4 regions of the Ruegeria sp. N4 genome follow, and region 3 is predicted to be linked to each of the others. Evidence: riboswitches for the same ligand, from Rfam matches in the RefSeq annotation. Region 3 holds a riboswitch; each other region holds the start of a gene.
The links. Region 3 has a riboswitch for cobalamin ahead of ACR0LW_RS13480 (hypothetical protein). Riboswitches for the same ligand answer to the same signal wherever they lie in the genome.
Positions count from the first base shown of each region.

Region 1: it holds a riboswitch for cobalamin, as region 3 does, so the genes downstream of both, ACR0LW_RS16475 (hypothetical protein) here and ACR0LW_RS13480 (hypothetical protein) in region 3, are expected to answer to the same signal.
Region 2: it holds a riboswitch for cobalamin, as region 3 does, so the genes downstream of both, ACR0LW_RS04610 (DUF1636 domain-containing protein) here and ACR0LW_RS13480 (hypothetical protein) in region 3, are expected to answer to the same signal.
Region 4: it holds a riboswitch for cobalamin, as region 3 does, so the genes downstream of both, ACR0LW_RS07260 (DUF1636 family protein) here and ACR0LW_RS13480 (hypothetical protein) in region 3, are expected to answer to the same signal.

Region 1 covers NZ_JBQFLT010000011.1:122,827-130,835, reverse strand. The annotation lists gene ACR0LW_RS16490 (ATP-binding protein) at 1-40, shown strand, start outside; gene ACR0LW_RS16485 (nucleoside 2-deoxyribosyltransferase) at 72-776, shown strand; gene ACR0LW_RS16480 (AbrB family transcriptional regulator) at 997-2,061, shown strand; cobalamin riboswitch at 2,157-2,368, shown strand; gene ACR0LW_RS16475 (hypothetical protein) at 2,491-2,790, shown strand; gene ACR0LW_RS16470 (homocysteine S-methyltransferase family protein) at 3,005-4,057, shown strand; gene metH (methionine synthase) at 4,054-6,783, shown strand; gene ACR0LW_RS16460 (IclR family transcriptional regulator) at 6,812-7,591, opposite strand; gene ACR0LW_RS16455 (TRAP transporter large permease) at 7,603-8,009, opposite strand, start outside.
Region 2 covers NZ_JBQFLT010000001.1:915,168-923,176, reverse strand. The annotation lists gene cobN (cobaltochelatase subunit CobN) at 1-2,053, opposite strand, end outside; gene cobW (cobalamin biosynthesis protein CobW) at 2,057-3,112, opposite strand; gene ACR0LW_RS04610 (DUF1636 domain-containing protein) at 3,109-3,489, opposite strand; cobalamin riboswitch at 3,583-3,802, opposite strand; gene ACR0LW_RS04605 (NAD(P)-dependent oxidoreductase) at 3,906-4,898, shown strand; tRNA gene ACR0LW_RS04600 (tRNA-Cys) at 4,949-5,022, opposite strand; gene ACR0LW_RS04595 (protein-L-isoaspartate O-methyltransferase family protein) at 5,251-5,904, shown strand; gene ACR0LW_RS04590 (TolC family outer membrane protein) at 6,000-7,418, shown strand; gene ACR0LW_RS04585 (hypothetical protein) at 7,493-8,009, shown strand, end outside.
Region 3 covers NZ_JBQFLT010000008.1:46,809-54,817, forward strand. The annotation lists gene ACR0LW_RS13465 (bifunctional 2',3'-cyclic-nucleotide 2'-phosphodiesterase/3'-nucleotidase) at 1-1,213, shown strand, start outside; RNA gene ffs (signal recognition particle sRNA small type) at 1,253-1,351, shown strand; gene ACR0LW_RS13475 (alpha/beta hydrolase family protein) at 1,381-2,238, opposite strand; cobalamin riboswitch at 2,397-2,617, shown strand; gene ACR0LW_RS13480 (hypothetical protein) at 2,705-3,112, shown strand; gene ACR0LW_RS13485 (protein-tyrosine phosphatase family protein) at 3,104-3,616, opposite strand; gene ACR0LW_RS13490 (DNA polymerase III subunit gamma/tau) at 3,790-5,547, shown strand; gene ACR0LW_RS13495 (TauD/TfdA dioxygenase family protein) at 5,579-6,448, shown strand; gene ACR0LW_RS13500 (YbaB/EbfC family nucleoid-associated protein) at 6,678-7,022, shown strand; gene recR (recombination mediator RecR) at 7,084-7,677, shown strand; gene ACR0LW_RS13510 (hypothetical protein) at 7,698-8,009, opposite strand, start outside.
Region 4 covers NZ_JBQFLT010000003.1:161,134-169,142, reverse strand. The annotation lists gene ACR0LW_RS07275 (glucokinase) at 1-461, shown strand, start outside; gene ACR0LW_RS07270 (carbohydrate kinase family protein) at 496-1,422, shown strand; gene ACR0LW_RS07265 (D-lyxose/D-mannose family sugar isomerase) at 1,441-2,106, shown strand; cobalamin riboswitch at 2,166-2,369, shown strand; gene ACR0LW_RS07260 (DUF1636 family protein) at 2,469-2,825, shown strand; gene ACR0LW_RS07255 (ABC transporter ATP-binding protein) at 2,822-3,598, shown strand; gene ACR0LW_RS07250 (ABC transporter substrate-binding protein) at 3,614-4,561, shown strand; gene ACR0LW_RS07245 (FecCD family ABC transporter permease) at 4,563-5,573, shown strand; gene ACR0LW_RS07240 (LacI family DNA-binding transcriptional regulator) at 5,576-6,589, opposite strand; gene ACR0LW_RS07235 (extracellular solute-binding protein) at 6,821-8,009, shown strand, end outside.

The DNA.
Region 1 (8,009 bases), on a different contig from region 3:
TCGGCTGGAGCCCGGCGCAGCCGCTTCAGACCCGGCCTGACGACACTGAATTTTAACCAGAGGACCATTTCATGACAGACCATATCGTTTTCTGCTCGGGCCCGATGTTCAGCGTCGGTGATCTTTGGGAGCAATATAACATCGCCGCCGTGCTCGAGGCCGGAGGGTTCGGCACCTATCTCGCCCCGCGCGACGGCGTCGAGATCGCCAAGATGATGGATATGTTGCAGGACCCTCAGGTCTGGTCACAAAAGGGACAGGAGATGCTGTATATCATCCTCAAGGTCGGCTACGCGCAGGATATCTACCAATTGCTCGGGCGCTGTTCGAGCCTTGTGTTCAACATGGATGGCCGGGTGCCCGATGGCGGCAGTATTGTCGAGGTGACAACAGCCTACGCCGCTGGAATGCCCCTTGTGATCTACAAGACGACACCGGTGACGCTGTTTGGTGGGGTCGATAACCCGATGATTCAGGGGCTTTCGACCAATTGGGACTATGTGCATGACACCGCATCCATCGTGCCCGCCCTGCTCAAACGGATCGAGGCGCAATCGCAGAACGGCTATGTCTACACCCCGCCCCCGAATGTCAGCCTTGTGATGGAGGTTGGGGCGATGACGGCAGACCCCAGTTCCGACCTTCACAAGCGGCTGGATGCCATTTCGAATGCGCCAAACGAGAAGGCCGCGCTGGAAGCGGGTGAGGAACTGATCGACTGGGCGAAAAGCAACAAGGCTTATCAGGCGGCGTTTGGCGGGTCGGCACCCACGTAAGCCCTGTTGGATTGGTGGGGTTGAAACGAATTCAGTGACACTCGCCTTGATTTCGAGACCTCGTTCCTGGATCTCATCCAACACACGCTGATAGCGCCAAGCTGCATCACAGGCCGTTCTTCACTCGGGCATTCTGAATGGTCGGTGCGCGTGGTCTTGCAAACCGCGCCCATTTGTATACCATTGGATACAATTGATCCCATGACATCGGGCCTGAAATTTGTCCGTCCAAGCCACATCACCAAGCCGCCCCGTAAGGCGGGCCATCACCTTCGGCCTTGCCGTGCTGGGAACGGTCGTATTCTGGATGCTGGGCCTGCCCCTACCCTTTCTGTTCGGCCCCATGACCGCCTGCCTGATTGCGGCACTGGCGCATGCGCCGATGGAAGGGTTCGGGCAGATCTCGGTCGCGGCGCGTACCATCCTGGGCGTGGCGGTGGGGGCTTCGATCACGCCTGATCTGTTTGGCCAACTGCCGAAAATGGCAGCGTCAATTGCTCTGATCCCGCCCTTCATCCTATTGATCGCTTTGGTCGGGGTGCCGTTCTTTCGCAAGGTCTGGGGCTTTGACGACAAAACGGCCTTTTACGCCGCGATGCCCGGCGGGTTGCAGGACATGATCATCTTCGGCACCGAGGCCGGTGCCAATCCGCGCGCCCTGTCCCTGATCCATGGCACGCGCGTGCTGATCATCGTGACGCTCGCCCCGTTGCTCCTGACCCTGTTCTACGACGCTGACCTGACCAACCCCATTGGCGAACCCGCCCGCGACCTGCCTCTGCAAGAACTGGCGCTGATGGTCGTCGCCGCCATTGTCGGCTGGAAAGGCGGTGAGCGGATCGGCCTGTTCGGAGCGTCCATTTTGGGCCCAATGATCCTGACTGCGGCCTTGTCACTGGGCGATTTCATCCACACCCGCCCACCGCGCGAGGCGATCCTTGTCGCGCAATTCTTTATCGGCTGCACCATCGGCGTGAAATTTATCGGTGTCACATGGGTCGAGCTGCGCAAAGTTGTGGCGGCGGGCTGCGCCTATGTTGTTGTGCTGGCCATACTTGCGGCAGCCTTCACGGCCCTTGTGACCACGTTGGGGTTCGGGCAACCGATCGAGGCCTTCCTTGCCTATGCCCCCGGCGGGCAGGCTGAAATGACGGTCTTGGCCATCGTCTCGGGCGCGGATCTCGGGTTTGTCATTACCCACCACCTGACACGGATCGTTCTGGTGATCATCGGCGCGCCCATCGCGGCCAGTCTTCTGGTGCGCTGGTCCCGCTCTCGGGATTAGAAGGGTTTCGCAGTTTGATTTGGGTTCAAGTCCCGACGGGTTGCAATCCGACGCTGCGTGCTTTGCTGGCACCGGTAGACAGGGCTTTGGCCTTATGAGACTGTGCAGCCGATGGTGTCCGACGCTCTGAGTCGGCTGAAAAGGGAATGCGGTGCGGGCAAACGCCCAAGGCCGCAACTGCCCCCGCAACTGTAAGCGGCGAGCGACCCCCGACAGACCACTGGATGACCCCGCATGGGTTGTCCGGGAAGGACGGGGACAGCGATGAACCGCAAGTCAGGAGACCTGCCATCTCCGGCGCAAATGTGCCGCAGTCACCTTAACTCGGGCGGGGTGCCCGTGGACGGAGCGACAAGAGATGGACCGCATTGGCCAGACATCACTGTTGATGCCCCACACAAGCCGCCCAAAAACGCGGAGGGCGTCGTTATGCTTGACCTGACCATTTCCCAACTGGACACCGGCCACGTGCCTCCGCAGCGCGCGCAAGAGCTGGGGCAGATGGGCTATATGCAATGGCTGGGCGGCCTGCCCGGTTCCGCGAACTACCATGCGCAGGCGCGGATTGCTTTGGCCAAGGCCAAACCGTTTGCCGAGACCTCACCCGCCATCGCTGTGTTCTGCGACCTGCTGGCCAGATCCATGCAGATGCCCCTGGAACCATTGTTCCTGGCCCTGCCCGCAAAACAGCGCCGAGGGGGCCATCGCGCGCGCCGCGCCGCCTTGTGATCTCATGCGGGCAATTCAGCCTGTGCCATCGCCCGCATTTTGGACGATTTTGGCCGGGCAATGCTTTGACTGCTTATTAGTGATTTCGTTGGATTTGCACGCCGAACAAGGTGCATCATGACGCAAACTCATAATTTAGTCGAATAACAATCATTTCACCTCATAATGCCAACGCGCTATACCTTCGGCCCACACAGCCGATTGGATACCGCGAATGCTTGACTTTACCTTGCCCGACACACCCGCGCTCGCGACGCTGCGCGCATTGGCTGCCCAGCGCATCCTGATCCTTGACGGGGCCATGGGCACAATGATCCAGACGCTGAACATGACCGAAGAGGATTTTACCGCCAACGGTCACATCCATGGCCCCGGCTGTCGGCATCACTATCACCCGGATCATCCGCAACAGGGCAACAACGACCTGTTGGTGCTGACCCAGCCGCAGGCGGTTGAGGATATACAGTATGAATTCGCAATGGCCGGGGCGGACATCCTTGAAACCAACACTTTTTCCTCAACCACCATCGCGCAGGCCGATTACGGGCTGGAGGCTGCGGTGCATGATCTGAACGTCGCAGGCGCGCAGGTGGCGCGGCGCGCGGCGGACCGGGCCACGGCTGAGGACGGCAAACCCCGGTTTGTGGCCGGGGCTGTGGGGCCGACGAACCGGACGGCCTCGATCAGCCCGGATGTGAACGATCCCGGATACCGCGCCGTCAGTTTTGATGATCTGCGCATAGCCTATGGCCAGCAGATCGACGGGCTGATCGAAGGAGGCTCTGACCTGATCCTGATCGAGACGATCTTTGACACGCTGAACGCCAAGGCGGCGATTTTTGCGGCTTTCGAGAGCTTCGCCAAGGCCGGACGTCGCCTGCCGCTGATGATCTCGGGCACGATCACCGATGCCTCGGGCCGGACGCTTTCTGGCCAGACGCCCACCGCCTTCTGGCACTCGGTCGCCCATGCGCGCCCTTTCACCGTCGGGCTGAACTGCGCCCTTGGCGCTGCATCCATGCGCCCGCATATGGCCGAGATTTCGGGCGTGGCTACCGCCCTGACCTGCGCCTACCCCAATGCGGGCCTGCCGAATGAGTTCGGACAGTATGACGAAACCCCGGACCAGACCGCCGCTCAGGTCGAAGAGTTTGCCCGCGATGGCATCGTCAACGTGGTCGGCGGTTGCTGCGGCACCACACCCGACCATATTCGCGCGATTGCCGAAGCGGTTGCCCCTTTTGCCCCCAGAAAGGTACCAGCATGACCCGTCACCTGCGCCTCTCAGGGCTGGAGCCTTTTGTCCTGACGCCCGACATCCCCTTTGTGAATGTGGGTGAGCGGACCAACGTCACCGGCTCGGCCCGGTTTCGCAAGCTGATCGTGAACCGCGACTATGCCGCCGCGCTGGACGTTGCGCGGGATCAGGTGGAAAACGGCGCTCAGATCATCGACATCAACATGGATGAAGGGCTGATCGACAGCAAACAGGCGATGGTCGAATACCTGAACCTTGTCGCGTCCGAGCCCGATATCGCCCGCGTGCCAATCATGATCGACAGCTCGAAGTGGGAGGTGATCGAGGCCGGGCTGCAATGCGTGCAGGGAAAGCCTGTGGTGAACTCGATCAGCCTGAAAGAGGGCGAAGAGGCGTTTCGCCATCACGCGGGTCTGTGTCTGGCCTATGGGGCTGCTGTGGTGGTCATGGCCTTTGACGAGGCCGGTCAGGCCGACACCTTCGAGCGCAAGACCGAGATTTGCGCCCGCGCTTATCGCATTCTGGTCGAGGATATGGGGTTCCCACCCGAAGACATCATCTTTGACCCCAACATCTTTGCCGTCGCCACGGGAATCGAGGAACACGACAATTACGGCGTCGATTTCATCGAGGCGACCCGCTGGATAAGTCAGAACCTGCCCCATGCACATGTCTCGGGCGGGGTGTCGAACCTGTCTTTCAGCTTTCGTGGCAATGAACCGGTGCGCGAGGCGATGCATGCGGTGTTCCTGTACCATGCCATTCAGGCCGGGATGGATATGGGCATCGTCAATGCGGGCCAACTAGCGGTCTATGACCAGATCGATCCCGACCTGCGCGAAGCATGCGAGGATGTGGTCCTGAACCGCCAGCCGAAATCCGGCGGCAGCGCGACCGAGAACCTGCTGGACATCGCCGAACGTTTCCGTGGTGACAAGCGCGAGGAGAAAACCCGCGACCTGGCCTGGCGCGACTGGCCGGTCGAGAAACGGCTGGAGCATGCGCTGGTCAACGGTATCACCGAGTTCATCGAAGAAGACACCGAGGCCGCGCGCGGCGATGCGGAACGCCCCTTGCATGTCATCGAGGGGCCTCTGATGGCCGGGATGAACGTGGTGGGCGATCTGTTTGGCGCGGGCAAGATGTTCCTGCCGCAGGTGGTGAAATCAGCTCGTGTGATGAAGCAGGCCGTGGCCGTGTTGCTGCCCTACATGGAGGAAGAAAAGCGCCGGAATGGCGGTGAGGGTCGGCAATCTGCGGGCAAGATTCTGATGGCCACGGTGAAGGGGGACGTGCACGATATCGGCAAGAATATCGTCGGCGTGGTTCTGGCCTGCAACAATTATGAGATCGTCGATCTGGGCGTCATGGTCCCGCCGCAGAAGATCCTGCAAGTCGCGCGCGACGAGAAGGTAGACATTATCGGCCTGTCAGGACTGATCACGCCGTCGCTGGACGAGATGGCGCATCTGGCCTCGGAAATGGAGCGCGAAGCGTTCGATATTCCGCTGCTGATCGGCGGCGCGACCACGTCGCGGGTGCACACGGCGGTCAAGATCGCGCCGCGTTACACGCATGGGCAGGCGGTCTATGTCACCGATGCCAGCCGCGCGGTCGGGGTTGTCGGCGCTTTGCTGAGCCCGACGCAGAAACCCGATTATGTCGCCGGGATTCAGGCCGAATATGCGGATGTGGCCGACAAGCACGAGCGCGGCGAACGCGCCAAGAACCGCCTGCTTTTGGCCAAGGCGCGGGCCAATGCGCTGAAACTGGATTGGGATGCTTACGAGCCCGTTGCTCCGTCCTTCACCGGAACGCGCGTTCTGCAGGATTGGGATCTGGCCGAAATCGCCCGCTATATCGACTGGACGCCCTTCTTCCAGACCTGGGAAATGCGCGGTGTCTATCCTGGAATTCTTGAAGATGAAAAACAGGGCGTGGCGGCCCGGGCGCTTTTCGCCGATGCGCAGGCAATGCTGGATCAGATTATCGCAGAGCGCTGGTTCACACCCCGCGCGGTTGTTGGATTCTGGCCTGCCAACGCGGTCGGCGATGACATCAGGCTGTATACCGGCCCGGACCGCGCTGAAACTCTGGCCACCCTGCACGCGTTGCGCCAGCAGACCGCGAAACGCGGTGATCGCCCGAATGTCGCGTTGTCGGATTTTGTGGCGCCCGAAGGCCACAGTGCGGACCATGTCGGCGGGTTTGTCGTCACGGCGGGACCGGAGGACTCCGACATTGCCGAGCGGCTGGACAAGGCCAACGACAATTACGGCGCGATCCTCGTCAAGGCTCTGGCCGACCGGATCGCCGAAGCCATGGCCGAGATGCTGCATGAAAGGGTCCGGCGTGAATTTTGGGGTTACGCTAAGGGTGAAGACTTCGACCCACAGGCCCTGATCAGCGAACCTTATGCCGGTATCCGCCCCGCGCCGGGCTATCCGGCCCAGCCCGATCACACCGAAAAACGCACGCTGTTCAGCCTGCTGGACGCCGAGGCCGCGACCGGCGTGACGCTGACCGAAAGCATGGCGATGTGGCCCGGCTCATCTGTCTCCGGGCTCTATATCGGGCACCCGGACAGCTATTATTTTGGCGTTGGCAAAGTGGAACGCGATCAGGTCGAGGACTACGCCAAGAGAAAACGAATGACCGTGGAAGAGGCCGAACGCTGGCTGGCCCCGGTGCTCAACTACGTCCCGGCCAAGGCATCGCGCAAAGCAGCCGCGTAAGGCGACAAGTTGTCAATCAATCGCCGGGCTACGAGGTCAGCAAACCCGACAGTTTGCGCGCACCGTCCTGTAGCAAGGCAAGAAATTGCTTCAAACTGTTCAGATCATGGCGCTGCGTCGGCGCATGAACGGACAGAGTGGCGGCCAGCCTGTTGTTCTTGTCTATGACCGGGACCGCGATGGCCGTCATACCGGGCATGAACTCCTCATCATCTGTCGAAAACCCGTTCTGCGCGACGCGGGTTATCTCGGCCCGCAAGGCCTGGGGCTTCGTTATCGTGCGATCGGTATTCGGGCTGAGGTTACCTGCGGAAAGAAACCCATCCAAAGTGCTCGGGCGCAGGGTCGACAAATACATCTTGCCACTGGCGGTGCAGTGAAACGGGACTTGTGTTCCGATCGGCAACTGAATTCTCAGCGGCCATTTCGTCTCGACCCGGTCCAGATAGATCATACCCTCGCGATCCGGGATCGCCAGATTGCAGGTTTCACCGATTTCATCCGCGACGCCGCGAATAATGGCCAGGCGGGCCGTGCGAAGATGTTCGGACGACACGGTATTCAGCGACAGCTGCCGCAAACGCGGACCGGGACCATAAGACCGACCATCCAGATCACGCTGAAGAAACCCTTCAGCCTCGGCTGTTTGCAGCAGGCGATGTATCGTCGGCTTTGCCAGACCCAATGCGTCGATCAGGTCCGAGGGTTTGACGGCGACCCCGCGCCGTGCCACCTCTTCCAGGATCAGCAGCAGGCGCAGGTTCGTGGGAATCTGGGTGTCTTTGTCTTTTGTGTCCGCTTCGGTCATCCCGCAACAGTCTAGTTATTTGGCAGCAGGATCAAGGCCAGATCGGGCACCAGCGAAACCAGAATCCAGACCGACAGCAGTGCCACCAGATAGGGAACCGTATAGCGCAGAAGCCGGAAATAGGGCACGCCGGTCACGCCCGACGCCACATACAGGTTCAACCCGTACGGAGGCGTAATGAACCCGATGGACGCGCCGACTAGAAAGATCACCGAGAAGTGGATCGGATCGATACCCACCGATGCCGCAATCGGCGCAAGGATTGGCGCAAGGATGATGGTCACCGGCAGGCTTTCCAGCACCATGCCCGAGAAGAAGACAATCACCATCGAGGTAAACAGAACTGCATGGTAGCCACCCATCGAGGTCACGAAATTCCCGATGGTTTCCTGTGCCCCCAGCAGGGACAGGATTTGCT
Region 2 (8,009 bases), on a different contig from region 3:
TGATCGCCTCGGCGGTGCAGGTGGCCTGATCGAGGCCGAGGTCGCTTTCCAGCCCGATGGCCTGCGCCTCATCCCGGATATCCTCTTGCAGGCGGTCGCGGCGCTTGGGGTCCAGCCCGTCGGCGTTCGAGAACTCGTCCAGCAGCGATTCCAGCCGCACCATCCGATCCGGCGTGCCGCTTTCCTTCATGGCGGGCGGGATATGGCCCAGCGTGACGGCCCCGATCCGGCGTTTGGCCTGCGCGGCCTCGCCGGGGTCGTTGACAATGAACGGGTAGATCACCGGCAGATCGCGGATCAGCGCCTCGGGCCAGCAGCCCGAGGACAGGGCGACGGATTTGCCGGGCAGCCATTCCAGCGTGCCATGCGCGCCGACATGGATCAGCGCATCCGCACCCAGCCCTTTGCGCAGCCACAGGTAAAACGCCACATAGCCATGGCGCGGGGTGCGCGAGAGGTCGTGGTAATCGTCATCGCGCAGCTCGGGCGTGCCGCGTTCCGGTTGCAGCGCGATCAGGGCCTTGCCACGGCGCAGGGCGGTGAAATGGAAGGCTTGGTCGGTACAGGCCGGGTCATCCTCGGGCTTGCCCCAGACGGTTTGCAGATCGCTGCGCAGGGTTTCGGGCAATTCGGCCAATGCGGTTAGGTAATCCGTCAGCGGCCATGAAATCCGGGCATCAGGCAGTTCGGATACGAAGTCTTCACCTGTTTCCCGGGGCGGCAGCCCCGGATCGCGCCCGACCCGCCCCCCAGGGCGGGCGCGATTGCGCCCACCCTCGGGCCGGTCGCGATCCTCAGTGCTGTATCCCTGCGTTTGTAGGTCATCCAAGATAGCCTCAGCCGAGGCCAGCGCGTCGAGGCCCACCGCGTGGGCCATCTGCCAGTCCTTGCCGGGATAGGTGGACAGAACCAGAGCAGGAATCTGATCGGCTTTGGGTTTGTCGTGCAGGGCCAGCCAGCCGGATACACGGTCGATGATCGCTTCGATCCGCTCGGGCTCGGCCCGGTGGGCGAAACGGGAATATTCCAGATGCGGGTCGCGCTTGCCCGGTTCCTTGAACGAGGCAATGCCTGCTGAGATCCGCCCGTCCACCTCGGGCAGTACCACGTGCATGGCGAGGTCGGCGGGGGACAGCCCGCGTTCCGCCTCGGCCCATGCCTTGCGGCGCGAGGTGGCCAGCGCCACCTGAAATACCGGCACGTTGGCGGCGTCCAGAGGCGAGGTGCCCGACGCGCCTTTGCCCGAGAATGAGGTGGCGTTGATGATGGCCGACGGGGCCAGCGCCACGACCTGCTCACGCAGCCAATCCGCCGCTGCGGGGGCTTTCAGCGATGGGGCGAACAGGCCCACTGCCTCGAATCCACGCGTGCGGAGGCTGCGGATCAGGGCCGCGACCGGGGCGGTGTCGGCTGAGGTCAGATAGGCCCGGTAGAAGGTGACAAGGATGCGTTTCGCGTCACCCGTGAATGCCGTATCCACCGGGATCACGCCGCGGTCCGGGCACCACGCGCCGCATTCGGGCAGCGTCTTGGCCCCCATCACCGGCCCGGCATAAAGCCCCGCCGCCAGCGCCATCTGCGCCAGGGCGGCCTGCGCCGCCACCTCTCCGCCGGTGTCGCACAGATGCGCCAGCCGCCGCAGGGTCGAGACGGGCAGGGTGGAATAGTCATCCAGCCGCGTATCCTCGCGCCCATCCGCAGGCAGCACCGCCAGCGCAATGCCTTTGGTCTGCGCCAGTGCCAGAACCTGTTGCAAGCCATAGGACCAGTAAGGCACACCACCGATCAGGCGGATCAGGATACCCTTCGCGCCTTCCAGCGTTTGCTCCACGTAAGTGTCAACCGACAGAGGATGCTTCAGCGCCGTCAGGTTCGCCAGCCGCATCGTCGGCATCCGCCCCTCGGGGCCGCCACCGCGATGCCAGCCCGCCGCGAAAGCGCCAAGGTCGCTGTCCGAGAAGGACAGCACCACCAGATCCGCCGGGCTCTGGCCCAGATCGGTCGGGGTCTCGGTTTCCTCTAACCCGTGGCTTTCGCGGAAGACGACGTGCATGGCTTACTCGGCGGCCTCGGTGACGCCTACGAGGATATCGCGGATCGCGGCCTCTTTGATGTCGTCATGCTCGGCAATCACGACCAGACGTGAGCGACGGTCCTCGCCGGGCTCCCACGGGCGGTCATACTGGTGGCGGACGCGCGCGCCAACGGCCTGCACAAGCAGACGCATGGGTTTGCCCTGAACGGCGGCATAGCCTTTGACGCGCAGGATGTTCAGTTCCTTGGCCAGACGTTCGATCTTGGCTACCAGATCGGCGGGATCGGTCTGTTCCGGCAACTCGACGATGATGCTTTCGAAATCGTCATGCTCGTGGTCATGGTGGCCGTCGTGATGCGAGGGGCGCGCGTCCATGTCATCTTCGGCGGCGGCCTCAAGGCCCAGCACGACGCGCACGTCCACGGCACCTTCGGCCACTTCAACCACGGGCAGGGGGCGCGGGGCTTCGGCAGCGATGACCTCTTTGGCTTTCGCCACACCCTCAGGACCGGCCAGATCGGGCTTGGTCAGCAGGATGATGTCGGCGCAGGAGATCTGATCCTCGAACACCTCGGACAGGGGCGTTTCGTGGTCGATCGAGTCATCGGCCAGCCGCTGGGCATCCACCGCTTCAACATTCGGGGCAAAACGACCTGCGGCCACAGCCTCGGCATCGGCCAGAGCGATCACGCCATCCACGGTGATTTTCGACCGGATATCGGGCCAGTCGAACGCCTTGAGCAGCGGTTTCGGCAGGGCGAGGCCCGAGGTTTCGATCAGGATGTGATCCGGGCGCGGCTCCAGCGCCATCAGCGCCTCGATCGTGGGGATGAAATCATCGGCCACGGTGCAGCAGATGCAGCCATTGGCCAGTTCCATGATGTTTTCCGCCGGGCAATCCGGGATGGCGCAGGATTTCAGGATGTCGCCATCAACGCCCACATCGCCGAACTCGTTGACCACCACGGCCAGACGCTTGCCCTGCGGGTTCTGCATCAGATGCTTGACCAGCGTGGTCTTGCCCGAGCCCAGAAAGCCGGTGATCACAGTGACGGGGAGTTTTTCGAGATTGCTCATTTCAGGGCTCCAATCGGGGGAATGCGCGAGGCGCAGTTCTTGCGGAAATGTTCGGGGCGCTCGCGCCATTTGACCAAGCCGTCCTCGGTGGCCAGATACTTGGTCGCTCCGTCGACGATGACGTCAACGTGATCGGTTTCATTGAGGTTCTCGTACACAAAGGTCCAGCGATCCGGCCCGCCGCGCAGCACGATGGAACAGCCCTGATCGCAGTTCGACAGGCATTCGACGGCTTTCAGCGTGACGCCCTCGGGCAGGTCCGCCTGTTCCAGCGCTTTGTGCAGCAATGTGCCAGGGCGCTGGTCATCATCCTCGATGGGCAGACCCCGGCGGCACGTGGTGCAAACCAGCAGCTCGACCGGCGCAGTCTCGGTCATGTCTCTCATCCCCCCAAATCCTCTTCGCGGGGGACGGGGTTTCATGCGGGCCACGCGATGCACATGGACCCGACACCGGAACACCCCGCCCGGTTTCAACTTCGGGTGCTGGCAGGTCTCCCGGCTTGCGGATGTCAGAGGCCCGGTTCGTCTGGCTCCTCTGTCGGATGTCCCGCCTTCCCGGCCTGGCAGGCCAGTGGCATTGGGCACCCTCTCCGGTCACGGTCGCGGGGGCGGCTGCGTTTGGCGGATAAACCGTTGACGCATTCCCTTTTCATCGGCTGTCGCCGACACCAACGACAGGGACATGCGGCACGTGTGGGCAGGTTGTCAAGCGCGATGCGACCACCATCGCGTGGCTAGGATGAAAAGCGACCTGCCAGCGTCGCTGGGCGGCATGACGCGGTGCCCGCGACATGGTCGCATACCGGAAAACACGCAGGGAGACGCGAATAATGAAAGTTGGGTTCATCGGACTTGGAAATGTGGGCGGAAAACTCTCGGGCTCGTTGCTGCGCAACGGGATCGACCTGACGGTCCATGACCTGAATGCAGACCTGGTGGAAGAATTCGTCGAAAAGGGCGCAAAGGCCGCCGAAAGCCCGGCCCAGCTGATGCACGATTGCGACGCGGTGATCACCTGCCTGCCATCGCCTGCCGCCTCGGACGCGGTGATGCAGGAGATGTTGCCCGAGGTCGGCCCCGGCAAAATTTGGATGGAAATGTCCACCACCGACGAGGCCGAGGCCAAGCGGCTGGGTGCCATGGTCATCGAACGGGGCGGGGCGGCGGTTGATTGCCCCGTTTCCGGCGGATGCCACCGGGCGGCAACCGGCAATATCTCGATCTTCGCGGGTTGCGACCGGGATACTTTTGAGCGAATCCTGCCCTTCCTGACAACGATGGGCCGTCGGGTGTTGCATACCGGCGAACTCGGCTCGGCCTCGGTTCTGAAAGTTCTGACCAACTATCTGGCCACCGCCAACCTGATCACCTGCGCCGAAGCGCTGGTGACCGCCAAAGCCGCCGGGATGGACCTGAACACGACCTATGAGGCGATCAAGATCTCGTCTGGCACCTCATTTGTGCATGAGACCGAAAGCCAGGTCATCCTGAACGGCTCGCGCGATATTTCCTTTACCATGGACCTTGTCAAAAAGGATATCGGCCTGTTTCAGGACGTCGCCGACCGCGCGGGTGTCCCGCTTGAGATCAACCCGATCATGATCAAGATCTTCGAGGACGGCATCGCACGCTACGGCGAACGCGAACTGTCGCCCAACATCATCAAACGCCTGGAAGACGCCACCGGCCTCGACATCCGCGCGCCCGGCTTTCCACCTGAAATGCAGGACGATGAACCTGAAGAACCGGGTTATGAGGTTATCCCGGCGGGGCGCGATTCCTAAGAGGGGCGCGCTTTCGTCTTTGCGTCGCGAGGTGAAGGTATTGAAGGAAGTGGAGGCGAGTACCGGAATCGAACCGGTGTACACGGATTTGCAATCCGCTGCGTCACCACTCCGCCAACTCGCCTTTTCAAGTAAAATCAAATACTTGCCGTGGTGTGACAGGCGTTTTAGCAGCTTTCTTATGGGGCGTCCAGAGGATTGCGTGTAATTTTGGCGCCTGAGGCGGGAAATGCTGATCTGGGCCGGATCACAAACCTGTCGCACGGTCCGGGCTGTGGCAACAGGGCCGTTGCCGGTTGCTGCGGGATGTGGCAAAAGCCAAAAAAACGTGGGAATTCAGACGAGAGATCACATGACAGATTTCGCAACCCGACGCCGCACTATGGTCGATACGCAGATTCGGCCCTCTGATGTCACGAAATTCCCGATCATCGATGCCATGCTGACCGTCCCGCGTGAGAATTTCGTGCCGGATGCGCAGCGCGAGGCAGCCTATGTGGAAGGCATAATCGATCTGGGGGACGGGCGCAGCATGCTGGAGCCTCGGACTCTGGCCAAGATGCTGGACGCCGTAAATATTTGCAAAGATGAGGCAGTTTTGGATATCGCGCCGGGGCTGGGATATTCCACCGCCGTTGCCGCGCGCATGGCCGAACTGGTGGTTGCTGTTGAAAGCGATGAAGCGCTGGCCGCAGAAGCGCAGGATGCCCTGACAGAGGCGGACGCAGACAATGCCGTGGTGCATGTCGGCCCGCTGGAGCAAGGGGCCGAGGAACACGGGCCTTACGACGTGATCATGATACAGGGCGGCGTGCAGCAGGTGCCGGACGCTCTGCTGGGTCAGTTGAAAGACAACGGGCGCATCGCCTGTCTGTTTGTGCAGGATGGTCTGGGCGTCGTTCGGATCGGGCGCAAGGCTGGTGACCGGGTCAGCTGGCGCGACGCTTTCAACGCCAGTGCGCCGACACTGGACAGTTTTTCAGTCGAGTGTGCATTTTCGCTATAGTCGGGCGGTGGTTTTTTCTGCCACCTTGATTAGTTGAAAACGGCAACGCAAACTTCCCGCAGGGCAGTGTAATTTTGATTTGAGAGGATTTGGTGATGCGTGGAACGGCAACTGGTAAGCTGGTCAGGGCCTTGGCGGTGACCGCTGGTCTTGCCCTTAGCGTTATGCCTGTACGCCTGGCATGGGCGGACAACCTGACCGATGCCTTTATCGGGGCGTATAACACCAGCGGTCTTCTTGAACAGAACCGCGCGCTGTTGCGTGCCGCTGATGAAGATGTTGCCATTGCGGTGTCCGCGCTGCGTCCGATCATCAACTGGACAGTGCGCGTTTCGCAGGATTACACGCGGACAACGACTAGCGGTATAGTGGTCCGGAACGAGCCTTCGACATTCTTTACCGGCCTCACGCTGGCCCAGTTGATCTATGATGGCGGGTTCTCGATTCTCGGTAAGCAATCCGCGCAGGAAATCGTGTTGTCCACGCGCCAAAGCCTGATCGATGTCGAGCAGGCCATTCTGTTCCGCGCAGCAAACGCTTATCTCAACGTCGTTCTGCAGGAAGAAACCGTGCAGATTCAGGTGAATGACGTCGATGTGTCGGCCGAGGAACTTCGGGCCTCGCGGGACCGTTTCGAAGTGGGTGAAGTCACGCGCACGGACGTCGCCCTGTCCGAGGCACAGCTGGCCAGTTCCCAGGCCGATCTGGCAGTTGCACGCGGTAACCTGAGCACGGCGCAGGCGGAATATGTAAATGCCGTCGGCAAACTACCGGGGGCGACCGCTGGTCAGCCCAGCCTTCCGTCACTGCCCCGGTCCGAGTCCGAGGCGATCTCGTTCGCGCGCCGCAACCATCCGGCCATTCTTGCGGCCCAGCACGAAGTGCGTGCGCTTGATTTGCAGGTCCAGCAGCAGCGGGCGAATCTGGGGCCGAACGTCACGCTGAATGCCGATGCGGGCATTACGGAAAGCTATGACAATGACGATGACACCGAAAATGCGAGTGTCTCGCTGAACTTCAACCAGCCGATCTATGCCGGCGGACGTCTGGCGGCATCGGTGCGCCGGGCGATGGCCACCCGCGATGCGTCGCGCGCGAACCTTCTGAACGTGCAAAAGGACATCACGCAGGGCGTGTCCGAAGCCTATGCAAACTTTCAGGCCGCTTCGGCCAGCCTGCGGGCATCGACCGAGCAGGTACGCGCCTCGCAGGTCGCCTTTGACGGGATTCGCGAAGAGGCAACCCTGGGCGCACGGACCACGCTGGACGTTCTGAACGCGCAGCAGGATTTGCTGGATGCGCAGCTGAACGAGGTCGCCTCGCGCACCGAGCGTTCGCGCGCTGCCTATCAGCTGTTGCAGGCTCAGGGCCTGTTGACGGCGGAACGTCTGGGTCTGGCGGTGCAGATCTATGACCCGACGCTGTATTATAATCTGGTCAAGAAAGCCCCTGCACAGGTCAGCAAACAGAGCAAAGACCTGGATCGCGTCCTCAAAGCGTTGCGTCGGGACTGACGGGCAATACTATCTGTTGTTCGCTCTGACAGGATTGGCTACACTCGGGCCTGAGGAAAGAGCGGTAGAGCAAAATGACGGACAATGTCGTAAAAGCCGGGATCGAAGACGTTTTGTCTTCGGTCAAACGTCTGGTCAGCGAAGAGGGGCGCAAAGCCCCGTCCTCGGGCGCGCGCAAGCCCGGGCGTCTGGTGCTGACCGAGGCGTTGCGAATCTCAAAACCCGCTCAGGTTGAACAGCCCCCGCTGAAGCTGGAACCGAAATACAGCGCCGAGGAATCGGCGAAACCAATGCTGCTGCGCGCCTGTGACATCGTGAAGGCCGACGCGGCGGCCAATAGCGATGCGCCTCGTCAGGAAGAGGCCACGCCAGAGCCTGAGGCCACCGAAGACCCCGCAACCAGCCTGAGCGCGAAGATCGAAGCGCTGGAGGCTGCGATCGCCCGGACCGAGGATCAGTGGGAACCCGATGGCGACAGTGACGATGCCTATTCGGGGACACCGACTCAGGGCCTCGCCTGGACCACGGATTCAGGGTTCGAAGAGCCCGAGCCAGAGGATGTGCCTGTAGAGCAGGCAACAGACGTTGAGG
Region 3 (8,009 bases):
TCAGGATGTACCGGGGCTGGAGAATGCCGTGATCCCGTTGGCCGCTATTGACGGCATTGACGCCCTTGTAGCCGGGCACACGCATCTGACCTTTCCCGGAAACGACCATCAGGGGTTGGCCCATGTCGACCCCGAGGCCGGGCTGGTCCATGGCAAACCGGTTGTCATGCCCGGGTCCGCAGGAAGTCATCTGGGCGTGATTGATCTGAACCTGTCCCACTCTGCCGATCTCGGGTGGCAAGTCACCGACCTGCAGGTCGCGTTGAGACCGCTTCGCCAGACCAAACCCGCCCCTGAAACGCCAGAGGATCCCGTCATGGTCCGGCTTTTTGCACCCGTGCACGCCCGAACCCGCACCAAGATGGCCGAGCCGGTGGCGCGAATCGCACAACCGATGCACACCTATTTCAGCTTTTGCGCCGTTGATCGGGGGTTGGCATTGGTGGCCTCGGCGCAAGCTGCTGCATTACGCCCCTATCTGTCCGGCACCGCACTGGCCAATATGCCCATGTTGTCCGCCGTTTCGCCCTATAAATGCGGCGGTCGGTCCGGGCCGCGATATTATACCGATGTCCCGGCGGGCGAGGTGTGCCTGCGCCACATCGCGGACCTTTACGTCTTTCCGAACGAACTGAGGGCGGTGAAGGTCAGCGGCGCTCAGGTGCTGGACTGGCTTGAGATGTCGGCGGGTCTTTTCAACACCCTGCGTCGCGACGACGAGACCGATCTGATCGACTCCGGTCGGGTTGGGTACAATTTCGACCTTCTCTTTGGCCTGACCTACCAGATCGACCCGTCCTACCCGGCCCGGTTTGACGCTCAGGGGCAGTTGATCGACAATTCTCACCGCCGCATCCGGCAGGCCAGAATTGACGGGTCTACGCTTGACCCCAATCAGGATTTTGTGGTCGCGCTCAACAATTACCGCGCCAATGGTGGCGGGCATTTCCCGTTTGTGGAAACGGCAGAGCCGATCAACCTGCCTGCAATAGATATCAAGCGAATCCTACGCGATTATCTGACCGGGTACCTGCCCGCCGACCCGCTGTCTCAGGCGGTTTATCCGTTTTCGTTCGCGCCGCAGGCCGGGGTTCAGTCAATCCTCAGTACAGGGCCCGGCGCGCTGAAATACCTGTCAGAGTTGCAGAACTACGACCCTATCGTTCTGGACCCGGACCCGCAGGGGTTCGAACGCATCCGGCTGACACTCTGACGGGTTGTCATTTTCCCCAGGCTTCCCTATATCAAGCGCTGAGAGGTTGGCGCGGGCGAGCGCCTCGCCAACCTGGTCAGGTCCGGAAGGAAGCAGCCACAACGAGCCCCGCTTGGGTCGATGTCCAACCTCTCACCTTTCCCCCATGTATCCGCTCATCAGCACAATCAGGCAACCAACTGGGGCCAGATTGCCGAATTCCGGCGGGCAAATGCGCCGATATGGCCGATCTCTTTCACTCCGAATTCCTTGGGCGACAACAGGTGCCGCCGCGCGCCCGGCCCATACAGATCCGCCAGACGCCATACGGCTTTTGGCGGGACGGTCTGATCGTCGTCGCTGGTGAACAGATCCACCGGAACACCCAGATCCGCCCAGCGCGCCGGTGGCAAATCCTTTCCGATCTCTGGCACATAATTCAAAGGTGCGGTGCACCACCTGCGCCATTGCCAATAGACAGAGCCCGGCAGATCGGCACCGAACCCAATGGCTTTGCCGGGCAGATACCCCAGGGCTTTCACAAGCAGCGGAACATGCCCGTGCCAGAACGCCCAGGCCAACCCCCGATAGGGCCATGGGTGATCGGACAGCGTCACCAGCCCCGAGCAGACACAGATCATCCGGTCGATCTGGTCGATATCCGGCTGAATCGGCCCCAGCATTCCGCCGACGGAATGACCAATGCTCCATTGCCGGGCGTCGGGAAACCTTCGGCGCATCTCGGCCCGTGCTGCGGGCATGTCGATCAGGGCCCAGTCCGACATCGTGACCTGCGATTTGCGCATGGGGCCGGAAACAGAGTGACCGAAATCACGATAGTCATACGTCAGGCAGGCCATGCCACGCTCGGCAGCCAACCACCGGGCAAAGTGCTGGTAGTAGTCGCGCGGCACACCGGTCGCCCCGTTCAGTACCACCACCGTTTCGGGATCAGTAAAAGGCCGATACAGCCGCGCCGACAGCTGCGCCGGGCCAGCGGGAAACTGAAAATCCTCGATCTTCACGTGCAGTTGCGTGTCCAACATCGAACCTGCGGGCCTTTCTGAACCAATCGGTTTACCTGCCCAAGAGGCACAACAACCCGCAGCCGAGTCAACCCCGCTGCCACTTGACCACACGTCGCCCGAAACAAGGCATGTGTACGCGACACCCAAAACCCCGCTTGACTCAGAACGCGAACAGACGCTAGCGGTTGTGTGATGGTTTCCGATCCACACAATAGGTCGGGATGAAAAGGGAACACGGTGCGGTTCTGCCCGGTCAAACCGGAACGAACCAAAGCCGCGACTGCCCCCGCAACTGTAAGCGGTAAGCGATGCCGGAATGCCACTGGCCGAAAGGCTGGGAAGGTCGGCAAAGCAACGACCCGCAAGTCAGGAGACCTGCCATCATCAACGTAACCGAAACTCGGGCGGGGTGTCCGGGCAGGTCCTGACAGCGCATAGCTGAACCGCCTGCCAACGTCCCCGTCCACCGCGCGGAGGGCGCAGGATGATCTGGAAGACAAAAACCCACGAATACGTGGCGACCATTTGCCAACGCACAGGCGGGCCCTGCCCCGCAATGGCGCGCATGGCACGCGCGCTGGCCGAGGCAATGAACAAGGCCGACCACGTCACCAGCGAAGGATTCGAAATCGAAGGCAGCAGCGACCTGACGCATTGCGCGCAAGGGTGCATGGCCCGCTTTCGCGCCGGACCAGAACAGATACGCATCTTCTGCGGCACCGAGGCGGACACGCCGATCCAAACGCTGGATACCTATGCCGACCTGATTTTTGACGAGACATGCGCGGCCCTTCCGTCCGGGGCCTTGCCAAGAACGCCTTGCGCCATGCTTGAGGTCTTAGCCCTGAGACCTTCAAGACCAGTGCAGGAACCGGCGCGGGTATCAGCCTGAGCGCGCATCCAAAGGTGCGTGGTTCGCTTTCGTGGCCCATGCCATCTGCTCGTCGGTTTCCACCGCGCAGGGGCGCAGGGCCCGCAACCGGGCCAGCGCCTTGTCTGCCGGTTCCCCGCATTCCAGCATCAGGCGCAAGACCACCATACCGGATCGCCCGCACCCACCCCGGCAATGCACCAGCACCCGGCCACCGCCGGACAAAGCCTGCCGCGCCGATGCGCTGACCGACCCCCACCGATCGTGAACGGCGCGCGGCGGGGCGCCAAAATCCTCGACCGGCAAATGAACCCATCGGCTGGCGCGGCCCTGAATGTCACTGCCAAAGGTCCGGGCCCCGTCCTGCAGCATCTCAACTTCCGTGGTCATCGAGATCACAAGACCGGGTTTCCAATCCGCGATTGTATCCAGATCGCCCGCATAATCTCCGCCGCGTCCCGGCATCGAGGTCAGCGCAAGTGTTCCGCCTCCGACTTGCAGCGCGTAGACGACCAGTTGCGACATCAAAGATTTCCTCCCAAACCCAAGCCTGCTTGTAAAATGTGCTTCAAAAATACTGAGATTCCAGTTTACGCCGATCTCGGGTCTTTCCAAACCAAATTTCCCCGACCGCGCGGTGGACGCGGGCGGCAGCGGCCACTACGCTGCGACGACGTCCCGAATCCGCCAGAGCAGACATGACCGACACAGACAGCCCCGCCTATCAGGTTCTCGCCCGCAAATACCGTCCGGAAACCTTTGCTGATCTGGTGGGTCAGGACGCGATGGTGCGCACGCTGAAGAATGCGTTCGAAGCCGACCGGATCGCCCAAGCCTTTGTCATGACCGGCATTCGCGGCACCGGCAAGACAACCACGGCGCGGATCATCGCCAAGGGCATGAACTGCATCGGCCCCGATGGCACTGGTGGCCCGACAACCGAACCCTGTGGCGTCTGCGAACATTGCACCGCGATCATGGAGGGCCGCCATGTCGACGTGATGGAAATGGACGCCGCCAGCCGCACCGGCGTCAACGACATCCGCGAAATCATCGACAGCGTCCGCTATCGCGCCGCCTCGGCCCGCTACAAGATTTACATCATCGACGAGGTTCACATGCTCTCGACCAGCGCCTTCAACGCGCTGCTCAAGACGCTGGAGGAGCCGCCCGAACATGTGAAGTTCATCTTCGCCACCACCGAGATTCGCAAGGTCCCGGTCACGGTCCTGTCCCGCTGCCAACGCTTCGACCTGCGCCGGATCGAGCCCGAGGATATGATCGGTCTGCTGCAAAAGATCGCCAGCGCCGAAGGGGCCGAGATTGCCGAGGACGCGCTGGCCTTGATCACCCGCGCGGCCGAGGGGTCTGCCCGCGACGCAACCTCACTGTTGGATCAGGCGATTTCTCACGGCGCAGGCGAAACCACCGCCGACCAGGTGCGCGCCATGCTGGGGCTGGCCGACCGTGGCCGGGTGCTGGACCTGATGGATATGATCCTGCGCGGCGATGCCGCCGGGGCCCTGACCGAGCTTAGCGCGCAATATGCCGAAGGGGCCGACCCGCTGGCGGTGCTGCGCGATCTGGCCGAGATCACCCATTGGGTCTCGGTCGTCAAAATCACGCCGGACGCAGCCGAGGATCCGACAGTATCCCCTGACGAGCGCGCCCGTGGCCAGCAGATGGCCGACGCCCTGCCCATGCGTGTGCTGACCCGCATGTGGCAAATGCTGTTGAAGGCGCTGGAGGAGGTCTCGGCCGCCCCCAACGCCATGATGGCCGCCGAAATGGCAGTGATCCGTCTGACCCATGTGGCCGACCTGCCCAGTCCGGAAGAACTGATCAAACGTCTGCAGGATACACCTGCGCCACCAAATGGCGGACCGGGCGGCGGTATGCCGATCCACGGCAACGGCACTGCACCGGTTGAAGCGCGCGCAGCACCGACCTATACGCCTGCGCCTCGCGGGGCAGCGGGTGCTCCGGTCGCGGCGCTGGCCCAGGACACGCAGGCCGCTTTGGCGCGCTATCCCAGTTTCGATCACGTGGTCGAACTGATCCGCGTCAACCGTGATGTGAAACTGTTGGTCGAGGTCGAAAACGGCGTGCGGCTGGTTTCCTATCAGCCGGGACGCATCGAGTTTACGCCTGCGCCGCAAGCCCCGACGGATCTGGCCCCACGGTTGGGCTCGGCCCTGCAGCGGTGGACAGGCAATCGCTGGGCCGTGTCGATTGTGTCCGATGGCGACGCGCCGACGATTGCCGAAATTCGCGACAGGGCGGAACTGGCGCTGAAAGAAGAAGCCTCGGAACACCCGCTGGTTCAGGCCGTGCTGGCACATTTCCCAAAGGCCAAGATCACCAGAATAGAAACTCCCGAACAACGCGCGGCACAGGTCGAAACCGAAGCCTTGCCAGAGGTCGAGGATGAATGGGACCCGTTCGAAGAGGATTAACTCGACCCCCGCCCCATGACCGAGGAGCCTGATGCGCACAACCCCGCTGCACCCCAAATTCGGCCTGATTGTTCATGACGTCGACCTGCGCGAGGTCACGCAGGATTATCTCTACCCCCAGATCCGGCATGCGTTTGAAACGCATTCCGCTCTGCTTTTTCCGGGGCAGAGCATCTCGGATGACGATCACATGCGTCTGGGTGAACTGTTTGGTCCGCTGGAAAATCGCGAACAAATGGCGGCGGGGCGCGATGTGGAGTTTCAGGTGTCGGAACTGTCCAATCAGACAGAGGACGGCTTGCGCGCCCGCGATGATCTGCGCCTGCTGGATTTGCAGGCCAATATGCTGTGGCACACGGACAGCACGTTCCTGCCTACCCCTGCTCTGATCAATATTCTGACCGCCCTCGTGGTCCCACCCAGCGGCGGCGAGACGGAACTTGCCTCGACACGCGCCGCCTGGGCCGAGATGCCCGGCCACCTGAAAGAACCGCTGCAAGACGCCATCATCTGGCACAGGCTGTCGCATTCCCGCATGAAAATCGATGCCGATCTGGCAGCCCTGCCCCGGATGACCCGTTGGCCCGATCGGCCCTGGCGGGCAATCTGGCCAAATCCTGTCACGGGGGAAGAGGCCCTGTTCATAGCATCCCACGCCTTCGCCATCGAAGGGCTGGGGCACAAGGAAAGCCAGGCCATTCTGGACGAGGCCATCGCCTTTTGCACCCGGCCCGAATATGTCTATTCGCATCAATGGACCGCGGGCGACGTCCTGATCTGGGACGAGCGGGCGACGCTGCACCGTGGACGACCATGGGACTACAACCACCCACGCACATTGCGGTCGATCTGCTGTTCCGTAACCGAAGCGGACGGACTGGACCGCGTCCGCGTGGTGTAATGCGAACCCTGGAACACTCCCGCGCCCGCCACGGGCCATCGGCTGACGCCGATACCCCTGAGCGGCGTTGGGCCGGGCAGCGCGCGGGCAAAGCCCGCGCGCTGCCGGGCCCAAAGGAAGGAAAGGTCTTGCCAAAGACCTTGACGACGGGCGGGAGCTTTTCTGACCCCTTGTGCCATGCCTTTGCGGTCCGTATTTAGGCATCAAGCAAAGATACAGGAGAATTCGGATGCTCAAAGGACTCGGCGGTCTGGGCGATATGGCCAAGATGATGAAATCCGCGCAGGATTTGCAGACCAAAATGACCGACATGCAGGAAGAACTGAACACCATCATGGTGGTCGGTGAGTCAGGCGCAGGTCTGGTCAAGGCAACCGCCACCGCAAAAGGCGAACTCAAAGGCCTGGACATCGACCCGTCGATCTTCAACGGCGACGATAAGGAAGTGGTCGAGGACCTGATTCTGGCCGCAATCAAGGACGCACAGACCAAAGCAGCCGAGCGTTCGCAGGCAGAGATGGCCAAGCTGACCGAGAGCATGGGCCTGCCCGCAGATATCAAGCTGCCGTTCTGAGCTTCATCTTTTCCCAAATACTCCCGCCGGAGGCCTCCTCCGGCGTCACACAGGACAGGCCGTGAGTTCGAACAGCGACATTGACAACCTGATCGACCTGATGGCCAAGCTGCCCGGCCTCGGCCCCCGCTCGGCCCGCCGCGCGGTGCTGCACCTGATCCGCAAACGCGCCCTGCTGCTGACGCCGCTGTCGGACGCCATGCAGCAGGTCGCCATCACCGCCCGCGAATGCCTGAATTGCGGCAATGTGGGTACCAACGACATCTGCGACATCTGCAATGACAAGGCCCGCGCGACCGGAGAGCTGTGCGTGGTCGAGGACGTTGCCGACCTCTGGGCAATGGAACGCGCCGGGGTCTTCAAAGGTCGCTACCACGTTTTGGGCGGCACGCTGTCTGCGCTGGACGGGGTCGGGCCGGACGAATTGCGCATTCCCCGTCTCAAGGACCGGGTGCTGGCCGAGGGGATCACCGAGGTCATTCTGGCCCTGAATGCCACGGTCGATGGCCAAACAACCGCCCACTACATCGCGGACCAGTTTGAGGGGCAGGTGCGCCTCACCTCATTGGCGCAGGGTGTGCCGATTGGGGGCGAGTTGGACTATCTGGATGACGGGACGATTACGGCAGCGTTGAGGGCGCGGAAGGAGTTGTAACCGGACATGAGAGGCAAGCGTCAATACATGCCGCCCGTTTCGTCAATTAAGATTGGTGGTCCAAAATAATCCGCCCTAAAGCTGATCCTCATACCGCCTAGGTTTTCTATCCTTAACGTCAAACCAAGCGTTTCATTTCTGAACGAACCTTTTAGGGACCCTTCAAAACCGTCAATACTACCGACCCACCCGTTTGCTTCGGACAACCTGTGCTCAACCCACTTCTTTAGTTCCTCAACGCGCGTCCCGTCCAATAACAGCTCGGGCCAACTTGTGTTCTCGCAGTTGTAAACACCGTAGCCCGCATATGGGCTACCCTCAGTTGCATAGGG
Region 4 (8,009 bases), on a different contig from region 3:
AAGCCGCCCGCCACATCGCGCCGGACTGTTTCTTTGGCGATAGCCTGACGCTTGAAGCTGAAATGTTCCTGAGCGGCACGGGGCTGCCTGTCCTCTATCAATCCATCGCACTGGCCGCCGGTCAGACTGACGCAGCGCACCGCCCGGCAAAGGACATTCTTCACGACGCCCGCAACGGATCGGATGCGCATGCCATCAAAGCGGCAGAGATGTTCACGACCCATCTGGGCGCTCTGCTGGGTGATCTGGCCGTCACCTTGATCCCCCGGGGCGGCGTGTTCCTGGTGGGCGGCGTGGCTGAGAAGAACCGCTGGCTGTTTGGCGAGCGTTTTCTGGACGCCTTCAATCAAGGCGGTCGATTCAGCGATTTGCGGCAAGGGATGAACCTTTATATCTCGGAACAGGTCGAATTTGGCATTGTTGGCGCTAACAACTTCTGCAAAAATGCGCTCATGCGGTAAAACCGTGTGACCATTTCCAAAGAAGGACCGCGGGATGATCCTGTGTTGTGGCGAAGCCCTGATCGACATGATCGCCGAACCGACCACGTCTGGCGCACAGGGCTATGTGCCCCATTCCGGCGGCGCAATTTTCAACACGGCCATCGCCCTTGGGCGCTTGGGCGCGCCGGTGGGGATGCTGACAGGCCTGTCCTCGGATATGTTTGGCGCGCAATTGGCGGACACGCTGAAGGCAAGCCATGTGGACACCTCGCACGTGATTGCCAGCGACCGCCCGACCACTTTGGCCTTCGTGAAGCTGGTGGATGGGCATGCCTCGTACAATTTTGTTGATGAAAACACGGCCGGGCGGATGTTGCAGCCCGAGGATATGCCGCAGCAATTGTTGGCGACCTCGACCCTGTATCTGGGGGGGATCAGTCTGGCCTGTGAACCCTGTGCCGATGCCTATGCCGCGCTGCTCGACCGTCATGGCGGCGACCGCGCGGTGATGCTGGACCCAAATATCCGGCCGGGATTCATCAAGGACCAGACCCGCTATCGCACCCGCTTGAATCGCATGATCGCGCAGGCCGATATTGTCAAAGTCTCGGACGAGGATCTGGACTGGATCATTCCGGGGCCGGAAACCCATGCCGAGAAGGTGCCCTTGTTGCTGAAGGCCGGACCGTCCGTGGTGATCGTGACGCGGGGCGGTCAGGGGGCCTCGGGCTATCTGGCGGACGGGTCCGAGACCTCGGTGGCAGTCAAACCGGTGCAGGTTGTCGATACTGTGGGCGCCGGCGATACGTTCAACGCGGGCGTTTTGGCCGAACTCCACCGCGCCGGGCACCTGAGCAAAGAGGGCCTGCGCGCCTTGACGCCTGATAGCCTGCGCGCGGCTTTGTCCCTGGGCGCAGAAGTCGCCGCCGTCACCGTATCCCGCGCCGGGGCAAACCCGCCCTGGGCGCATGAGCTTTGATCCCCCGAGGGAACCGACATGAAACGATCCGACATCAACGACATCAAGACCGAGGCGCAGGCCTTCATCAAATCCTTCGGCGCGGTCCTGCCGCCCTTCGCCGACTGGTCCCCTGATCAGATGCGCAGCGCAAAGGCCGACACGATCCGCGCCCGAGGGTTGGGCTGGGACATTACCGATTACGGTCAGGGCAAGTTTGATGAGCTGGGCCTGTTCCTGTTCACCCTGCGCAATGGCGACGTGAATGATCTGAACCAGGGTCGCGGTATGCTCTATGCCGAGAAACTGCTGATTTCGCGAGACAAACAATTATCTCCGATGCACCGCCATATCATCAAGGCCGAGGACATTATCAACCGGGGCGGCGGTGATCTGGTGATGGAGATCTACGCCTCGGACCCCGAAGGCGGCATTGATCGCGACAATCCGGTGGTTGTGCCCAGCGATGGCTGCGACGTGACGATCACGCCCGGCGAATTGCTGCGCCTGAAACCCGGCGAAAGCGTGACCCTGATGCCCGGTATCTGGCATGCCTTCTGGGCCGAGCGTGGGGATTGTCTGATCGGTGAAGTCTCAACCGTCAATGACGACCGCACCGACAATGTGTTCGAGCAACCGATCCCCCGGTTCGCGACCATTGAAGAGGACGCAGCGCCGGAATTTTTGCTGGTTGCGGATTACTAAACACTCAGTCCGCGCCGCCAAAATCTCGACCAGAGCGCTTGACAATTAAATCCGCGACAGACTAGCTGACCAGCGATGGTTCCCGTAGCGATGCCTGCGGGATGAAAATGGGAATACGGTGCGGCCCTGCGGCCAAATCCGTGACTGCCCCCGCAACTGTAAGCGCAGAGCGACGCCAAATCACCACTGGCCTGAACAGGTCGGGAAGGTTGGCCAAGCCACGACCCGCAAGTCAGGAGACCTGCCATCACCTGTGCAACCAACCCGGGGCGGGGTGTCCTGGAAGGAGGATTTGATGGCTCAATTTTTCGCCTGCGGGCGTGGCTTTTTCTTTTCGCGCGGTTTCCGCAGCGGGAACAGCCATGTCATCCCAAGCTGACCACTTCGTCCTGATCTGTTCGACCTGTCAGGGTGAAATCGAAGCCAAGGCAGCCAAGGCCAGTTTGGACGCAACCCTACCACCGGGGTTTGCGACCCGAATGATTGCCTGCATGGCAGGGTGCGAACGCCCCATGACCGTTGGGCTGCAAGCCGAAGGCAAGGCGCAGTATCTGTTCGGCGATATCCAAAGCCCCGCCGATCTGGACGCGATTGCCGCCTTCGCCCGCCAATTCCGCGACAGTGACGACGGCTGGACCAGTGCAACCGATCGGCCCCTTGCCCTGCTTTTCAAAACTCTGGCCCGTCTGCCGCGCCTTTCGACAGAGGGCGAGAAATGAGTTTTCTGGTTGCCAAGGGGCTCGAATACTACGCCCTGAATGGGGATGTGTTGCTACAGGATGTCTCCTTCTCATTGGATGAGGGGTCGATCCTGGCCATTGCCGGGCCAAACGGGGCCGGGAAAACCACGCTGTTGAACCTGCTTTGTGGCCTCGAACGTCTGGCCTTGGGCGATGTGACGATCAAGGGGCGAAGCCTGCGTCAATTATCTGCCCCTGAACGGGCACGCACCATCGCTGTGGTCGGGCAGCAGGAACTGCCTGACGGCAGGCTGAAACTGCGCGACTATGTGGCCCTTGGGCAAATCCCGATTCAGGCCGACCGGTCAGCCGAGGATCATAAGGCCGATCTTGAGCGGGTGCTTGAGATCACCGAACTGGTCCCGCTGGCCGATAAACCGATGCAACGTCTGTCCGGCGGCGAACGTCAGCGGGCGCATATCGCACGGGCCCTGGCGCAAAGGCCATCGCTGCTGTTTCTGGACGAGCCGACAAACCACCTCGACCCCGACGCCAAGGGCCACATGCTGTCGCTGGTGGCCGAACTAGGCGTGACGGTTGTGATGATCGTGCATGATCTGGTCATGATCCCCGAATTCGCCACCCATGTCGCTTTGATGAAGGCAACCCGCATGACCGGCTTCGGCCCGGTTCCCGAAGTTCTGACACCCGAGCGTGTGCGCGATACGTTTGGCGTTGACTACCTGTGTTTCCAGCACGAAGGGCGCGTGATCCCTGCGCTGGATATCCGAAAACGAAAGCTGTCATCATAACAGGAGAATTTGATAATGCAGAAATTCTGGTCCGTGGTCCTTGTTTCGGGCCTCGCAAGTGGTGCGGCGGCGCATGAAGTGACCGTCGACAATTGCGGCGAACCACTGGTGTTCGACGGCACGCCCGAGCGGATTGTCGTGCACGACATGAACATGACCGACATGGCCTTTGCGCTGGGTTTGCAGGACAAGATTGTCGGCCTGACCGGCATTACCGGCTGGTACAAGACCAGCCCGGATTTCGATGCAAAACGCGGTGACATCCCGGAACTGGCGCCCAAATACCCCACCGTCGAAAATCTGGTCGCGGTCGAGCCGGATATGTTCTTTGCCGGTTGGTATTACGGCATGCAGCCGGGTGGCGAAGTCACCCCCGACACGCTGGAACCCTTTGGCATCAAAACCATGGTCCTGACCGAAAGCTGCGTTCACCTGAACAAGGACCGCCCCGAAGCCAGCATGGACCTTCTGTTCGATGACGTGCTGCGTCTGGGCAAGGTGATGCATGTGGAAGACAAGGCCGAAGCGTTGGTTTCGGGCTGGAAAGACCAGCTGGCGGCCATCGAATCCAAAACCGCAGACCTGCCGAAACCCCGCGTCTTCCTGCTGGACGGTCCCGCCGATGCGCCCTTTACCGCCGGTAAATTCGCCATTCCAGACGCCATGATCGAGGCTGCGGGCGGTGTCAGCGTCACCCATGACATGGACACCAGCTGGGGTCGCACCTCATGGGAAGCAGTGGCCGCCGCAAACCCCGAATTTCTGGTCCTACTGGACTATCAGACCGGGAACGGTGCCGAGGACACGTTCAAGTTTCTGCAGGAGCATCCGGCCATGTCCCTGACCGATGCCGTCAAGAACGAACGCTGGATCGGTCTGCGCTATGAAGAGCTGACGCCGGGACCGGCAAACATAGACGCCATCGAAAAGATGGTTTCGGCCATGCACCCGGAGCTGAACTAACATGGCTCAAACGGGCCGCGCGGTCCTGCTGGGGGCGGTCATTCTGACCGCCCTTTTGCTGCTGTCGGTCGTCTATGGCACGACATCCATTCCCGTCGCCGACGTGGCGACAGCGATCATGCTGGGCACCGGCTTGACCGAAGGCGAGATGTCGCCCCTGCACCGGATCGTATTTGACCTGCGCCTGCCCCGCGCCTTGTTCGCGGCCGTCATCGGTGCCGGATTGGGTGTGGTCGGCGTGGTGCTGCAAACCACCACACGCAACGATCTGGCCGACCCCTTCCTGTTTGGCCTGTCCTCGGGCGCCGCCGCCGGGGCGGTTCTGGTCATCACGGTAACCGGGGACGTGCTTGGTTTCTGGACCCTGCCGCTTGCCGCCTTCTGTGGCGGTCTGATCGCGTCAGGCATCGTTCTGGCGCTGGTTCAGGGCCTGCGCACAAGCGCGCCCGAAAAGCTGATCCTTGCCGGGCTTGCGGTCTCGTTCCTGTTTTCTGCCATCACCAACTATCTGATCTTTTCCGGCGACAGTCGTGCTGCGCATTCAGTGATCTTCTGGATGCTGGGCGGTCTTGGCCTCGCGCGGTGGGAGACCTTTCCCCTTGTCCTGATCGGGCTTGCGATGATCCTGGGCTATTCGCTCTATCGCAGCCGCTGGCTGGACGCGCTGCTGACCGGGGATTTCACCGCAGCGACGCTGGGTATTCCGGTTCAGGGCCTGCGGTTTCGCATGTTCTTTGTTGCTGCTCTGGCCACTGCAAGCTTTGTCTCGGTCGCGGGCGTCATTGGCTTTGTCGGCCTGATGGTCCCTCACATCGCCCGAGGCATTGCCGGAACGCTGCACCGCAATCTGTTGGTAACCTCGGCCATCGTGGGTGCGATCCTGCTGACGCTCTCCGACATCCTGTCGCGCTTGCTGCTGGCCCCGCAGGAATTGCCGGTGGGCATCGTCACCACATCCATCGGATCGCTGTTCGTCTTCCTGTACCTGTTCAAATCCGCCCGAAACGACTAAGCCTAATGCGTGCCGCGTGGCACGAAATAGGGATCGACCATGATCGTCTCGCTGGCTTTGGCGGGATCGGCCAGCCTGCGTTCCAGCAGCGCAATGACCTGATCGACAGCCCCAGCAATCGGGTTGTTGACCGTGCTCAGGTTGAAGATCGGCCATCTGGCCATTTCGATGTCGTCGAACCCGACCAACGACAGCGCGTTTGGAACGTCCAGACCCATCTCGCGCGCCGCTGTCAGCGCCCCGATTGCGCTGGCATCATTGGCGCAGATCAGCGCGTCCAGCCTGTGCTGCCCCAGCAAGGTCAGCGCGATGTCCCGCCCGGTCTCAACCGTGAAATCTCCGGTCTCTTCCGCCACCAGCCCAAGGCCCGCGCGTTCCAGAACCTCGATCACACCTGCCCTGCGCTCGGCCGAGGATGAGAAACTGGGTGCACCACCCAGAAATCCAAACCGTGTCCGACCTTTCCGGATCAACGCCTCGGTCGCAAGTCGCGTACCTTCGGCATTGCGGCAGCACACGTTGTCGACCCCTGGCGCCTGCACAATGCGCCCGGCAGAAATCATTGGCACGCCCAGCTTGCTGCACCGTTTGACCAGCGCCTGAGGCATACTGCCCCCGCGAAGGATCAAAGCATCCAGCGGATAGCGCAAAACCTGCTCGATCGCGTCTTCTGCACGCTGATCCCCACCGTCGATGAGAATCGGCCATTTGTTCAACGCGTTCAGTTTCCCGACCAAAGTGCGCACAAATTCGGAATCAAAATCGCTGCGCATATTTCCGACAAACACCGCCACAAGGTGCGAGCGTCCGTCCTTCAGACCGGCGGCCAATGCGTTTGGCTGATAGCCCATACGCTCGGCCATATCTTCGATTATTTTTCTTTTATTTTCATCAAGATACGCGCCGGGCGTAAAGGCGCGGGAAACGGCCGAACGGGACACACCGGCCGCATCTGCGACGGCCTGCGCAGTGACCCTGCGGCGCCTTTCGGTAGGTTTGTCACGATCCTGAACCACGCTCAACCTGTCCTTCGATTTGGTGGAATTTGTCAATATTGCTAGAAATCATTCACCGAACTGTCATACGTTAACATTATGTGGGCACGTGTGCAGAATCCAGACGTGCCCATGCAATGCGGGGCGGAGGCTGCGCGCGACATACGCCGCAGGGGAGCCTGCACAATAAACTGGCACAAAGTGCCAACGGTCTCTTAGCTGCAAGGGGCCGACACCGAACCGGAGGAAAACATGACCAATCTGAAGTTTTGCGCAACGGCTGCTGCCCTCGCGTTTACCGCGACTGCGGCTTTTGCAGAAACAGAAATTACCTGGTGGCACGCCCATGGCGGACAATTGGGGGAAACCGTCAACAAGGTGGCCGAGAAATTCAACGCGTCGCAGGACGAATACACAATCACTCCGATCTACAAAGGCAGCTACGAAGAGACGCTGACCGCTGGTATCGCGGCCTTCCGCGCCGGTGAACAACCGAACATCATGCAGGTCTTTGACGCGGGCGCTGCCACCGTGATCGCCGCCAAGGGCGCAACCGTTCCGGTTCAGGACCTGCTGGCCGACAATGGTGTTGAGTTCGACATCAACGACTACATCGCCGGTGTGCGTTATTTTTATGCCGACAGCGATGGCAAGATGATCGGGATGCCCTTCAACTCGTCGACCCCGATTCTGTACTACAATGTCGACGCGCTGGAAGCCGCTGGCGTGACCCCGCCGAAGACATGGGAAGAATTCCAGACGACCACCGCCCCGGCGTTGAAAGAGGCGGGCTATATCCCGCTCAGCCAGTCGCACCTGCCCTGGATCTTCACCGAGAACTTCATGTCGCGCCACAACCTGCCGTTTGCGACCAACAACAACGGCTATGACGGCATGGATACCGAAATTCTGGTGAACAACGACGCGATCAAGGCGCACTTTACCGCTGTGACCGAGTGGAAGGACAATGGCCTGTTCGAGTGGTACGGCACCGGTTGGGGCGACAACGCCAAGCCGTTTGAAGAAGGCAAGGTTGCCATGTGGCTGGGCTCGTCCGGTTCGTTCGGTGGCCTGTTGCAGAAAGATCTGGGCTTTGAATTCAGCGCGGTTGAACTGCCCTATTGGGAAGCCGTAACGCCCGAGCCGACGCAAACCTTCATCGGTGGCGCTGCCCTGTTCGCGATGGCTGGCAAATCGGACGAAGAAAACAAGGCGACTGCCGAGTTCTTCCGCTTCCTGACTGCGCCCGACACCCAATATTTCTGGCATCAGGAAACCGGCTATGTGCCGATCACCGAGGCCGCCTATGACGTTGCCAAGAAAGACGGCCACTATGACCGTTTCCCGGCAGCCGAAGTCGGTGTGAACCAGTTGCAGGCGAAAGCCGGTGACAACACCAAGGGTTACCGCATGGGCTTCTACGTTCAGATCCGCGACATCA